DNA from 3 places in the Brevibacillus sp. TJ4 genome. Region 3 is predicted to be linked to each of the others. Evidence: riboswitches for the same ligand, from Rfam matches in the RefSeq annotation. Region 3 holds a riboswitch; each other region holds the start of a gene.
What was found. Region 3 has a riboswitch for cyclic di-AMP ahead of ACAF76_RS03900 (ABC transporter ATP-binding protein). Riboswitches for the same ligand answer to the same signal wherever they lie in the genome.
Positions count from the first base shown of each region.

Region 1: it holds a riboswitch for cyclic di-AMP, as region 3 does, so the genes downstream of both, ACAF76_RS10130 (CAP domain-containing protein) here and ACAF76_RS03900 (ABC transporter ATP-binding protein) in region 3, are expected to answer to the same signal.
Region 2: it holds a riboswitch for cyclic di-AMP, as region 3 does, so the genes downstream of both, ACAF76_RS17465 (C40 family peptidase) here and ACAF76_RS03900 (ABC transporter ATP-binding protein) in region 3, are expected to answer to the same signal.

Region 1 is NZ_CP185865.1:2,068,470-2,072,841, forward strand. It holds gene ACAF76_RS10120 (acyltransferase) at 1-472, shown strand, start outside; gene ACAF76_RS10125 (aminotransferase class I/II-fold pyridoxal phosphate-dependent enzyme) at 536-1,837, opposite strand; gene ACAF76_RS10130 (CAP domain-containing protein) at 2,098-2,820, opposite strand; cyclic di-AMP (ydaO/yuaA leader) riboswitch at 2,834-2,989, opposite strand; gene ACAF76_RS10135 (hypothetical protein) at 3,137-3,541, opposite strand; gene ACAF76_RS10140 (catalase) at 3,828-4,372, shown strand, end outside.
Region 2 is NZ_CP185865.1:3,566,276-3,570,647, reverse strand. It holds gene ACAF76_RS17475 (sensor histidine kinase) at 1-832, opposite strand, end outside; gene ACAF76_RS17470 (response regulator transcription factor) at 833-1,552, opposite strand; gene ACAF76_RS17465 (C40 family peptidase) at 1,809-2,309, opposite strand; cyclic di-AMP (ydaO/yuaA leader) riboswitch at 2,314-2,459, opposite strand; gene ACAF76_RS17460 (LiaF transmembrane domain-containing protein) at 2,771-3,178, shown strand; gene ACAF76_RS17455 (PspA/IM30 family protein) at 3,245-3,940, shown strand; gene ACAF76_RS17450 (class I SAM-dependent methyltransferase) at 4,036-4,372, shown strand, end outside.
Region 3 is NZ_CP185865.1:840,182-844,553, reverse strand. It holds gene ACAF76_RS03915 (ABC transporter permease) at 1-496, opposite strand, end outside; gene ACAF76_RS03910 (osmoprotectant ABC transporter substrate-binding protein) at 530-1,414, opposite strand; gene ACAF76_RS03905 (ABC transporter permease) at 1,450-2,100, opposite strand; partial or broken gene ACAF76_RS03900 (ABC transporter ATP-binding protein) at 2,158-2,916, opposite strand; cyclic di-AMP (ydaO/yuaA leader) riboswitch at 3,111-3,244, opposite strand; gene ACAF76_RS03895 (AEC family transporter) at 3,477-4,370, opposite strand.

The sequences.
Region 1 (4,372 bases), 1.2 Mb from region 3:
GCTATCGATCACAGGCTTGTTTCTGTTGCTGTACGCCTACATCGGGTACGAGCTGTTCCGGGATTCGGGCGATGGGCTGATCAATCTCAATGTCGCTACGTCTCTCAAGCCTTCGATGTTTGTGTATACGGTTTTTCAGCTTTTGCTCGTCTATCTCGTGGCTCTATTGCTTTCCGCAAGACCGAACCGCTTGACAGCATGGCTGACGGAATTCGGCAAACATTCGTTCGGGGCGTATCTCGTCCATGCGCTGGTGCTGACGTACGTGATGAAGGGCTTGCGTTCCGTGGAGCTGTTCCACACGGGAATCATGGGCAGCTTTGTTGCCTTTGTACTGTGTTCTCTCATTTCCTTTGGCGTCTCGTATGGCATTAGCAAAATACCGTTTGGCTATCTGCTGGTGGGGTCGGCGCCGAAGAAGCAGAAGAGAGCGATTCCTGTTGCCGACAATGTACGAAAAGAAGCGATGTAAATGAAACCGGGGCTATCCTGCGTCAGAAGACGTTTGGATAGCCCCGGATTGTTTTGCTGTCGTTTATTTCGCCTGTTCCAGATCCTTTACGCCGCTGTAGATCAAGGAGAACAGCTCATCAATATCGGATTCCTCGATGCAGGAGAAAGCGATGCGCAGATCGGTGTCGCCCAGTGCGATTGTACCGACGCCATACTTTTCCAAAAGATGTGAGCGCAAGGTGTCGGCATCGACGGTTTTCAGCTTCAGGCACATAAAGTAACCGGAGTTGAACGGATAGTAGCTCCAGGCGTCATCGTACTTTCCGCTGTCCAGAATCGCCTTCACGCGGTTGGCGCGTCGTTTCATAATCTCGAACTTTTCTGCTTTTTGCTGGGCAAACTCGTCAGAAGTAAGAGCATGCAGGACGAAGGTTTGCGATGGATGCGGTCCGCTGGAAATTGTCGAGCGGATGATCCCCAGTGTTTTTTGTTCCAGTGCGCCAAGCAAATCGGCAGAGCCGCCGCCGTACGTGATGAAGCCGACACGGAAGCCCCAGACGTACTCTTCCTTGGTAGCGCCGTCGACCTTGATCGGCAGAATACGGGGGTGCAGCTCGCTCAAGTTGGCGAACAGGGATTCTTTCAGTGAATCTTCAAAGAACAGACCAAAATAGGCGTCATCCGTCACTACGACAATATTGATGCCAGCTTCCGCACCTGCGAGGAGAGCTTCTACGATCTCTTTTCCTTCCTCTGCTCCAGGCGTGTAGCCGGTCGGGTTGTTGGGGAAGTTGAGCACGACGATCGCTTTTCCTTTGCCCTGTTGCGCCAAAATGGCCTCTTTCAGCCCGGCTGCGTTGAACGTCATTTTTTCGTTGTAAAGCGGATAGTAGACCATTTCTGCACCACGGCGAACCGAGAAGGTCAGCTCGTAGTTTTCCCAGTTTTTGTCGGGGACGATAACACTGTCCCCTTGATCGGCGAACAGATCAGCAACTACGCTCAACCCGTGGGTCAAAGCATTGGTGACAATCGGGTTGCCGAAGGATTTGGAAGCGAGACCTGGCTGTTCCTCGATCATTTTTTTGCGCCATGCGCTTCGCAGCTCAGGTTTTCCGGCTGGCGGCGCGTACTCGTACAAATCTTTCGGATTATAGGCAGAAAGCGTATCCTGGATGACCTTCAGGTGCATCGGCTGTCCGTCTTCCAACGCGATGCCGATCGTTGCGTTGTATTTTTTGGCTTTTGCCTTTGCTTCAGCGGATTGGCTGAGAATGCCTTCTTTGGGGAAGTAGATAAGTCTGCCGATATGCGACAGCATGTGGAACACGTGCGGATTTTCCCGCTGAATTGTTTGGTTCAGTTGTGAAGCCAGTGAATGCATGATAGCCTCCCTCTTTTGTTTTCCATCAGACAAATGGGTTTGTGAAAGTGAATGAGCGACTTCATTATCAGAAATCAAATGTTTACAGTCGCGTAATCCTGTACACAATCATTCTTACACGTTAAAGATAGCGTATCTATACGCATTTGTCATCCGGCGGCGAAGGATTTTTCTCGAATCGGGCACAGGTAGTATTCGTTCCTCGGTGCGGTATGTAAAAAAACCATGCTCCTGATGGAAGCATGGTTTTTGTCCCGTTCTTATCCAGCAAATGTTTGGACCCAGTAGCCATTTACATAGCCAACGCCGATTTTGGTGAAGGAACCATTCAAAATGTTCTGGCGGTGACCCGGGCTATTCATCCATTGTGTCATAACTTCTTCCGGGCTGCGTTGCCCCATGGCAATGTTTTCTCCTGCTGTTTGGTAGGAGATGCCAAATTGTTTCATCATGTCAAATGGAGAGCCGTACGTCGGGCTGGTGTGGCTGAAGTAGTTGTTTTGCGCCATGTCATTTGCCTTGGCAGTCGCCACTTTATTCAGCGCTTCATCCATTTGCAGCGGAGCCAGACCTGCTTTTGCACGTTCCTGGTTTACCAGGTCAGCGACTTGCTTGGTGAAGGAGGCTGCATCCCCTTGTTGTCCAGTAGCCGGTTGTGTCTGTGCTGGTGCCGGCTGGGTTTGAGCTGGTGCCGGAGCTGGAACAACTTGTTGTTGCTGCGGCGGTGCTGCCGGTTTTGGCTGAACCGGAACGTACTGGTTCATTTGCCCGCCATATTGAGGGAAGTAGTTTCCGTTCATCGTGTACGGAATCCACTGTTTGAAATTGCTATATTGTTTCAGGGAAGCAAATGGAGCTCCTGCTGTCATGTTCTTTGCCTGTGGCGGGCACCAGGATGCTGCCGATGCAGTGCCAGTCAAGCTGGTCAATCCCAATCCCAAGCCCATGACCATCGCGATGCTTATATTGCGAATGCGTTTCATGTTCATACTGTTATCGTCTCCTTTTTTTTGCCTACGAGGTTAGTTGTCGGATTCGGGTTGAGGAAACACCCCTACGCCAATGGCGATTCACCCCATGCGAAGCAAGTCCTTCGCAAAAAAAAAATCCCCCGCACTCTCCGTTCCCGGAAAGTTTCGGCTGGTTTGTTTGGCATGTACAAGAATAACAGACGATCGCATGGGAAAACTACCTGTAATTATTGGCAGCCTATGTAAAACTATCAGGAAGAAGGCAAAGAAAAGAGAGAGTATGGGGGGTGAGCATACTCTCTCTTTATCAATTACATGTCCGCACCGGTTACAAGCAGATGTCGATATCCAGAGGCGAGAATTGGCTGTTCAAGACAGTGTAGCCATTCAGAACGCCACCGCCGAGGGCGGTACGTCCGTAGGTCGTAATTTGTACGTTTTCGCTGCCGGGATCTTCTACAGTGAGTCGGATTTCATAGTGGTTTGCAGAGGGGACTGCTGCGTTGAACGTGACGCGCGTATTGCCAGGGACGACTTGAGTGACATCGACGAGAGTAGATACCGGATTGGTCTGCGTAACCGTGTTGCCCCAGTCCAGAACCTGCATGCGGATGACTACTTCCTCGAGGTTTTGGTTGACGACGTCGATGTGGGCATCGATCGTCACAGCCTGGTTGTTTTGCAAGAGACCACTGCTTCGCACAGTAGCATTTTCTTCACGGCGAGAACGCACGCGTCGTGTCCCTCTTTCAAGACTATTATTTTCGCGGTCTGTCATATGCTTCACTCCTTTCTTTTCTATCTGGCGGGACAATACTACTTTATTGATATTTCCATTTTTTTGTAACGGCTAACGGTGGAGGACGAGCAACCATTTCTTGAACAAACCCCTCATTTGTACGTTTTTTCTTGTTGGACAAGGCTTAGACGCAATTCCTGCTAGACTTGCATAAAGCCCCCCTCTTATGGAAAACATTCACACGACAGCATTTTTTACTACGAAAGGGAAGGGAAGAGAAATGGACGACAACAAGAACGGCACTGTGGAAGACAAAAACACCCTGACCAACCGACAGGGGCACCCGATTACCGATAACCAGAATTTGCGAACGGTGGGCAATCGTGGTCCGACGGTATTGGAAAACTACGATTTTCTCGAAAAAATCACACACTTTGACCGTGAAAGAATTCCAGAACGCGTCGTACATGCCAGAGGCGCGGGAGCCCACGGCTATTTCGAAGCGTACGGAAAAGCAGGGGATGAGCCGATCTCCAAATATACGCGGGCCAAGCTGTTCCAGGAAGCAGGCAAAAGAACCCCTGTATTCGTACGTTTTTCAACGGTTATTCACGGGATCCACTCCCCGGAAACACTGCGCGACCCACGCGGCTTTGCTGTCAAGTTTTATACGGAAGATGGAAACTGGGACCTCGTCGGAAACAATCTGAAAGTCTTTTTTATCCGCGATGCAATGAAATTTCCCGATCTGGTGCACGCCTTCAAACCGGACCCGGTCACCAACATCCAAAGCGTGGAGCGAATTTTTGACTTTATCAGCAACAC
Region 2 (4,372 bases), 1.6 Mb from region 3:
TCTTCTGCTCGATCTTTTTCATCTGCTTCTGGATTCGTTCCAGGTCTGTGACGCGCCCGGAGGAAATGTAGGAAGCGTACCCTTTGATCGTGGTCAGAGGCGTACGGAAATCGTGTGCGACTGCGGAAATCAATTCCGACTGGCGATCCTCCGATATGCGCAGCTCATCGACCATTGCCCGAAAATAGTGGAACAGTTGGCCGAACTCGTCGTGCTTGCGGTATGAGAAGGAGACGAGCCGTTTGCCATCGCGGATTTCCTGTGTGACACGGGACAGATCGTTGACGGGTTTTAAAATCCAACGGACGAACAGCCAGACCAGCACCAGACCGATCAAGAGATGGGTTCCGTAGATAAACCAGATCATCATCGAAACGCCTTTGCTCGCCATGATGTCGTACACGTCGGTGTAAAAGTAGATGATCGTCTCGCGGGAGTCGTGCTGGTAGTGGTACTCGCCGACGATAGTCAGATCGTGCCCCTGATCCATGTATAGCGGTGTGCTGGACGGCGGGATCTTCAGGTCAAAGCTGTATGACGTCTTGGAAAAGATCACATTGCCGTTGGCGTCCTTTACGATCATCCGATACATCAGGTCTTCCGGCAGGGCTTCCTCCAATTCCTTCAGCTCTTCCGGGTCCTTGTAGTTGAGCGAACGCAGCATCTGGATCATCTGCACCTTTTCCGCGGCTTTTTTCTCATTTTGGTACTGGATGTGCCGATCCGTCTTCAACTGCTCCACAATCAAATCTTCAAAGACAAAGCGGAACAGCAAAAAGTTCAAGGCAATCAGGCCGATAAAAGAGAGAAACAGTTTGTTGCGCAGGCTCATTTAGACCTTCTCCCCGATAAACACATAGCCTGTTCCCCACTGTGTCTTGATGAACTGCTGATTCATCTCCAGCTTCTCCCGCAAATTTTTGATGTGGACGGTAACCGTGTTGAGTGAGCCGTACCCGTATCCCCAGACGCGGTCGTAGATTTGTTCCCGCGTAAAGACGATCCCCGCATTCTCGGCAAGAAACGTCAGCAGTTGAAATTCTTTCGTGGAGAGCTCGACCTTTTGCGAATCGACGTAGACCGAATACGTCTCTTTGTGGATGTCAAGCCCTTTGAACCGGAGGACAGTGATCGGCGCTGTCTTTGTGTCGCTTTCCACCTGTTCTTCGGACTGCTTGCGGATGCGTTCATAGCGGCGCAGATGGGCGCGGATGCGAGCGAGCAATTCCTCTGTGTCGAAAGGCTTGGTGATGTAATCGTCTGCTCCGATTTCGAAGCCGACCACCTTGTCGACTGCTTTGCCTTTTGCACTCAAGAACAAGATCGGCACATCCCATTCGCGGCGAATCTGCGAGCACAATTCGTACCCGCTCATATTCGGCATCATAATGTCGAGCAGTATCAGGTTTGGCGTGCTGCCTTGTTTTAGTTGCACGAGAGCGTCTGCGCCATCCTCTGCGGAGGATACCTGGAATCCTTCGTTTTCCAGAATATCTTCCAGCAGCTCGATGATCTCACGGTTATCATCCACGATGAAAATATGTTCGCGCACTGCTATAACCTCCCATGCCTTCTATAATCGTAAATCGTATCCAGTCAGCTTGTTTCTTCCTATCATATCATGCTTTCCCGGAAAGCGTCGGTAGAAGAATCAAGGAAAAGTGGCAACTGGATAAGCGGTTGCTGATCACTGCCACGTCTTGACACCAGGTACTAAATAAAGTCAGAAAAAGCCAGAGACATGCGTCCCTGGCTTTTTTTTATGTAGCCAACCATAAGCCTTTGCCTCGTTCGGCAAGGCTCCACTCTTACTCAGCCGCCGGTTCAGTGGCTGGTTCTGCCACAGCTTCCGGCTTTTCCTCCAGAGCGGGGATGCTGATTCGCTTCGCTCCCACGTAACGCTTGCTCCAGTAGTACGGATCGTTCAACTTGGTGTTGACGACGCCACGGCCTGATTCAGAGTGTACAAACATTCCTTCCCCGATGTAGATGCCCACATGAGAGATGCTGCGGCCGTTGGTATTGAAAAATACCAGATCACCCGGCTGCAAATCCTTTTTTTCGACGGGCGTCCCCACTTGATACTGGGATGCCGAATTTTGCGGCAGCTCTACACCGAGCTTCTCAAAGACGTAATGTGTAAATCCAGAGCAGTCAAACCCTTTTGTAGTCTTGCCAGCACTCTTGTAAGGGACGCCATACAGCTCATCGACTACTTGCATCAGTGCTGTCTGCTCAGCTGCATGCGCTGTGCCAGCTCCCCCAATAAGCATTCCGGCAATGACGAATGAAACGAGAACCTTACGCAAGAATACTGCTCCTCTCATCGGCCTACGAGGTTAGCTGAAGGGTTCGGTAGAAAGGTTTCCCTAGACTGTGCGGTTTCCACAGCCATTCACCCCAAAAACATGGTTCCCCCGCTTCCATATAGAAGAAATGGAATTCGGCATTTTCGATATTTTTTTACACATAGCCCTACGTATTCCATGCATAAGAGGCATTTCCTTCTTTTTTATCGTTTCGTTCACATTTTCGTCACAATATTCCGTCGAAATGTGTAACCTATTTTTTTGACAAGCGTAGTGGACTGCACATATCTGAGCGTAAAGGAGCTTGTCCGATCAAGGCTGGAAGGGCGATCCGTCCAGGGACGGAGAAAAAAACCAATCGCCCGCCCGTTATGGGAGACAGGGAGACAAGGCTACAATAAGGCCATGAGGTTGATAACCTGGCAAATGCACCAGCAGATGTCGTTAGGAGGAAGGATAAGATGGGAGAGCGGTCTGGAAAGATACTGCTCGGGCTAGTCCTTTTGATGGTCGGCGGTTTGATATTGCTGGACCTGATCGGGATCGACGGAGGGCGCATCATCGGCCTGTTGATCGCGGCTGTGATCATGGTGTACGGGATCCGCAAAATGATGCGAAGCACCGGCTCCCGCATATGGGGAGTGCTGATCTTTCTCTTTGGATTCCTGATGCTGATCGGAAAGCTGAATCTGTTCTTTACCAGCTTGCTGGCGATCGGTGTCATCTACATCGGTTACAAGCTGATTCGTTCTCAGGACGACTCCGAACAGGCTCCATCTGAATGGGAGCGGCAATGGGCCAAGCGCGTATTGCGGGAATCCGAATCACTCGATCAGTGGGAAGAACGACTGACCCGAAACAAACAGTAGCAACAGGTTTAAGCAAGAGTCTTTTGAATCGAGAATCCGATGTGATATGATGAGGAGGAAAATGAGATGAGTATTTTTAAAAGATTGCGTGACTTGACAGTAGCTTCGGTAAATGACGTGCTGGACTCTATGGAAGATCCGGTTGTAATGCTGAATCAGTACATGCGTGACATGGAAGTGGAAATCGGTCAGGCCGAGGTAGCTGTCGCCCGCCAGGTGGCACAGGAGAAGAAATTCCGCCAGCAATTGGAGGAAGCCAAGGCACAAGTGGAAAAACGCGATCGCCAGGTGAAGCTCGCCCTCGTAGAAGGCGAAGAGGAATTGGCGCGCAGAGCATTGGCTGACAAGAAGCTCTATGAAGCCAGAGTAGAGGAATACGAGCAACTGTACCATACTGCTTCCGAGGCAGCCGGTCAAATGCGCGAGAAGTTGGCGGAGCTGAAGGAAGAGTTCTATAAAATGCGTGCCAAAAAGTACACGCTGATGGCCCGAGCGCAAGTGGCTCGCACCCAAAAGCGCGTCAATGACGCAGTCGTAGGCATGGGGAAACATACAGCAGGACGCGGTTTTGCCCGCATGGAAGAAAAAGTGATCCGGATGGAAACGGAAGCACAAATCAGCGGTCAATGGCGCAGCAGCAGCATCGGTCTGGACTCAGCCTTCACGGCGTTGGAAAAAGACGAGCTGGATGATGAATTGGCAAGAATCAAGGAAGAAATGAAACAAAAAAAATCGGAGACCGTCAGCTCTGAGCAGGTGTAAGCCTGGAGGAACGGCGGAGACGTGCAGTGAATAGATTGTGGCAAGTAGGCAGCCTGTTAGCTCAGGCTGCTTTTCCCACTAGGAGGTACAGATTCTTGGCAGATTTTTTAGCCTTTTTTCGTCGGTTTATCGCTGAACCGGGACAGGTAGGCAGCGTAATCCCCAGCTCACGCTTTTTGTGCAAAAAAATTATGAGTCATATTCAATGGAATGAGACAGACGTCATTTTTGAACTGGGACCAGGTACAGGTCCGTTTACACAGGAAATTTACGATCAGTTACGCCCAGGTACCGGGTATGTACTCGTGGAGCGAGACCCGCAGTTTCGAGCCCTGCTGCAATCGCGCTTTCCAAATTTGCCGATTCGGGAAGAGGCGACGAGGCTTGGTGAATACGTAGAGGAATTGGGTTTTGAGAAAGTCGATGTGATCG
Region 3 (4,372 bases):
CTCCCGCCCCGACGAAGGTGGCGATCGTCGCTGTCCCGATCGCTACCACCGAGGCGACCCGTATCCCGGTCAGGATCACCGGCAAGGAAAGCGGGATTTTCACCTTGAGCAAAAGCTGCAGCGGGGTCATACCCATTCCCCGTCCTGCCTCGATCATGTTTTTATCCACATTGGCCAAGCCGGAATACGTGTTTTGCACGATGGGCAAGAGCGAGTAGAGCGCCAGTGCGGTAATTGCCGTACTGTACCCCAGCCCGAGAAAAATCATAATGATCAACAGCATCGAGATCGCAGGAATCGTCTGAATCGTATTGATGACGTTTTGGATGGCAACAGCAAGCGTCTGGTTGCGGGTCATCAGGATCGCCAGCGGAACCCCCACTGCGATCGCGATCACGATTGCGCTGGCGCTCATAATCAGATGCTCCCCGGTGAGCGAGGCGATCTGATCCCAATATCTCACCATGTACTGAATCGTTCCCATCAGGGTCTCCATCGCATCTACCTCCCCTCCGTAAATTTGCTTGCTTTATTCACTCAACAGCCCTTGTTCGAGCAGAAACTCTCTGGCGATTTCAGCCGGATCAAGCTGTTCAATATCCCCTTTGTAATTGAGCTCCGTCATTTTTTCCGTATCGATTTTGCCGCTCAGCATGTCGATTACTTCAGCCAGCTCCGGATGCTTCTCCAGCGTATCGTTGCGGGCTACCGGAGACGCTCCGTACGGCGGGAAAAAGTGCTTGTCGTCTTCCAGTGTGACGAGACCGAATTCCTGCAAGCGGGCGTCGGTCGAATACGCCAGGACGACGTCGACTTCGCCATTCGCTACCGCTTTGTACACCAGTCCGATGTCCATCGGAGTCGTTTTTCCAAATTTGATGCCATACGCTTCCTGGAATGCAGCATATCCGTCATTCGGGCGCTCCAGCCAGGCTGTGTCCGTACCCAGATTCATCTCGCCAGCGACCGCTGCCAGATCGGAGACGGTTTTGAGATTGTATTGTTCGGCAATCTCTTTTCTGACGGTGAAAATATACGTGTTGTCAAACCCGTAAGACGGGAACCACATCTGGTCAAACTTTTCTGCCACGCCGTTTTTCACCAGTTCAAACGCTTCTTGCGGGTCTTTGCTGAACTCCTCCAGTCCCAGGCTGCTCGTCAAGTCCGTACCGACGTAGCGGGCCGAGGCAATCTGGATGTCGTCGTTCTCCATCGCTTGCAGTACGATCGGCGTACTTCCCAATCCACCGACAAGCTGGGTTTTGATATCAGTCTTGTCTTCGATCAATTGCTGCAAAATATGGGCGAGGATCGTCCCCTCCGAAGTCGGCTGATGGCCGATCTTTACCACGTCACTCGATCCGCATCCAGCCAATAACGCCAGGCTGAACATGGATACAAACATCATCTTTATCCAGTTTTTCTTCATCTCTGTAGTCCCCCTCATTTTCAATCGGCGCGCTTTGCCCGCAGTCCTTTCGGCGTGCAGACACCTTGTATCTTTCTCGTAATGAAATCAGCGATCATCGCCAGCATTGCGGTTGCGAGCGCACCGGTAATCAACATGTTGTTGTTCGCAACCCCAAGTCCGGTGAAGACGAAGTAGCCGAGCCCACCGCCGCCGATGACGGCCGCCAGTGTAGCCCAACTGATCGTGTAGATCGTCGCCGTGCGAAACCCGCCCATGATGATCGAGATCGCCATCGGCAGTTCGACTTTCCACAAAATCTGCAAGCTGGTCATGCCCATCCCGCGCGCTGCCTCGACCAGCGCAGGATCGACCTCTTTAATCCCCGTATACGCGTTCCGGACCATCGGCAGCAACGAATAGAGAAAGAGAGCGAAGATGGCCGGGACCGCTCCGATCCCCAGCAGCGGAATCATAAAGCCAAGCAAGGCAAGGCTGGGAATCGTCTGTAAAATGTTGACAAATCCCATTACGTAACGGTTGATCGTTTTCGTCCGGGTCAGGATGATCCCGAGCGGAACAGCGATCAAAAAACCGCCCATGACAGCCAGAAAAGAAATATAGCTGTGCTCCCAGACCAGGGTCAGGATTTGTTCACGTCGCTCCACCAAAAATTGCATAAAGTCATTCATGTCATCACCCCGCTGTTAGGATATACCCAAGCGCGGTAGCTGCACCGTCTTTTTCGCGGCAGTTGCGGCGGCACCGCGCTCCTGGGCTGTGCGCAGACGCTTGGAGCCGATAAAGCTGGCCACAAACTCGTTAGCTGGCCGCTGCAGTATTTTTTCCGGCGTGTCAAGCTGGACGACCTGCCCGTCTTTCAACAGACAAATGCGGTCGGCGATCTTGATCGCTTCATCCATATCGTGCGTCACAAAAACAATCGTCTTGTTGATCGTCTTTTGCAGATGGACGAAGTCATCCTGGAGCTGCTCCCGGCTGATCGGGTCCAGAGCGCTAAACGGTTCATCCATCAAGATAATCGGCGGATCGGCGGCCATCGCCCGAATCACGCCTACACGCTGTTGTTGACCCCCGCTCAGCTCGGCAGGATAGCGGTGCTTGAACACCTTGGGATCGAGTCCCACCATATCCAGCAATTCATCGACTCGCTGTTCGTATTTGGCAGCGTCCATTTTTTTCAATTTTGGGACTAGTGCGACGTTTTGACCGATAGTCATATGCGGAAACAAGGCGATTTGCTGAATCACATATCCGATATTTCGCCTCAGCTCAACAGGGTTTGCCAAAGCGATGTCTTCCCCGTTGATCTCGATCTTGCCCGAAGACGGCTCGATCAGGCGGTTGATCATCTTCATCGTCGTCGTCTTTCCGCAGCCACTCGGGCCAATCAGGACGAACAGCTCTCCTGCCTTGATCTGCAAATCCAACCCCTTGATGATCGACACATCCCCGATGCTCTTCTTGACTTGGTGAAAGGTAATCATCTTCATCGCTCCTTTTTTGATTTTTTCCAAACAAAAAGACGAAGCATGCTCTTGGTCAGGGCCCTTCCCGACTAAAGCAGTGCTTCGTCTTCACTTTCCAAATTATGGAAAACGAACGCTTGAATGACTCCCAGCAGATAGCCCAAAGAGAGCTGTTGCTGCTACGCAAAACAAGCGGATGATGAAACGTAATATGCAGATCCTGCTTTAGCCGACGAGGTTAGCTGACGGGTAGGATGGCAGTTTGCACCCCTTCTGTTTACACAGAATTAACCCCAAAAATGGTTCCCCCGCTTCCGTCTGTGACGGAACTAGGCCCGATATGAAGTTTGATGGTCCCTCTTCCTTCATCTCCTCTGCCTCATGTACGAGTCTGTACGTAATAAGTTACCATAATATCGGATACCCCTCAATTCTGAAAATTCATCATATACGTGAGCTAACCTGCCTCAGAGCGAGTTAACCGGAATCAAGGGACACCTTTCAAACGTATCCTCCCATTTCCTTGCATATTCACGCTAAGCGGTCCCGAAGTGCCTATCTCAGCCGCGCCGCTACAGCTATTGCAGGATGTGCAGCAAAAACGTCAACGTCCCGACAGACATCACAGTCGTCACCAGCACGCTGCTGGAGACAAATTGCGGCCTGGCGTTGAACTGGATCGCGTACATCGCCGTCGTCGCCGCAGATGGCATCGCCGCCAAAATGATCAGTACATTCTGCAAAAGCGGGTCGATCGGAAACATGAGACAGATCAAATAGGCGAGCACTGGGGAAGCGACAAGCCGAATCACGCTGGCGACACTTAGCTCCCGCCAGTTCAGCTCTTTGGCTGACACGTTGGCCAACTGCATCCCGAGAATCAGCATGACTACAGGAATCCCCGCCTGCGCCACGAGGTCAATCGCCTGGTAGTAGCTGTCCGGAATGACGATGTGCGCCTGCTGGAGCAAAATCGCAACGATAAACGCGTGGTTGGACGGCTGCTTCAGCACGTTGCGGACGGCATCCTTCACCCCGCCCTTGCCGCGGGAAGCAAAATAGACGCCGAACACACCCATGATAATCCCGTGGAACACCATAATTTGCACCGCGTAGTCAAACCCCGCCTCCCCGTAGGCGAACAAAATGATCGGGGTTCCGTAGTTCCCGCTGTTCATAAACGCTGTAGAGAGCATCATGGCACTCTCCTGCTGCCTATCGTACTTGAAGCACTTCGCCGTCAGGTAGGTGATCCCGATCAGCCCCAACGTCAAGAGCATCGAGATGACGATAATGTAAAAAAGCTGCATGTCCAGCGGCGTCTTGTAAAAGGTGCGAAACACCAGCGCCGTCGACAGGACGTAGATGGCAAGCGTGGAAATCGGCTTGAGATCGAGTTTGTAAATCCGCTGCAAAACGTAGCCAGAAAAAAATATCAGCAGTACCGGCATGATGACTTCCAAAAAAATCATGT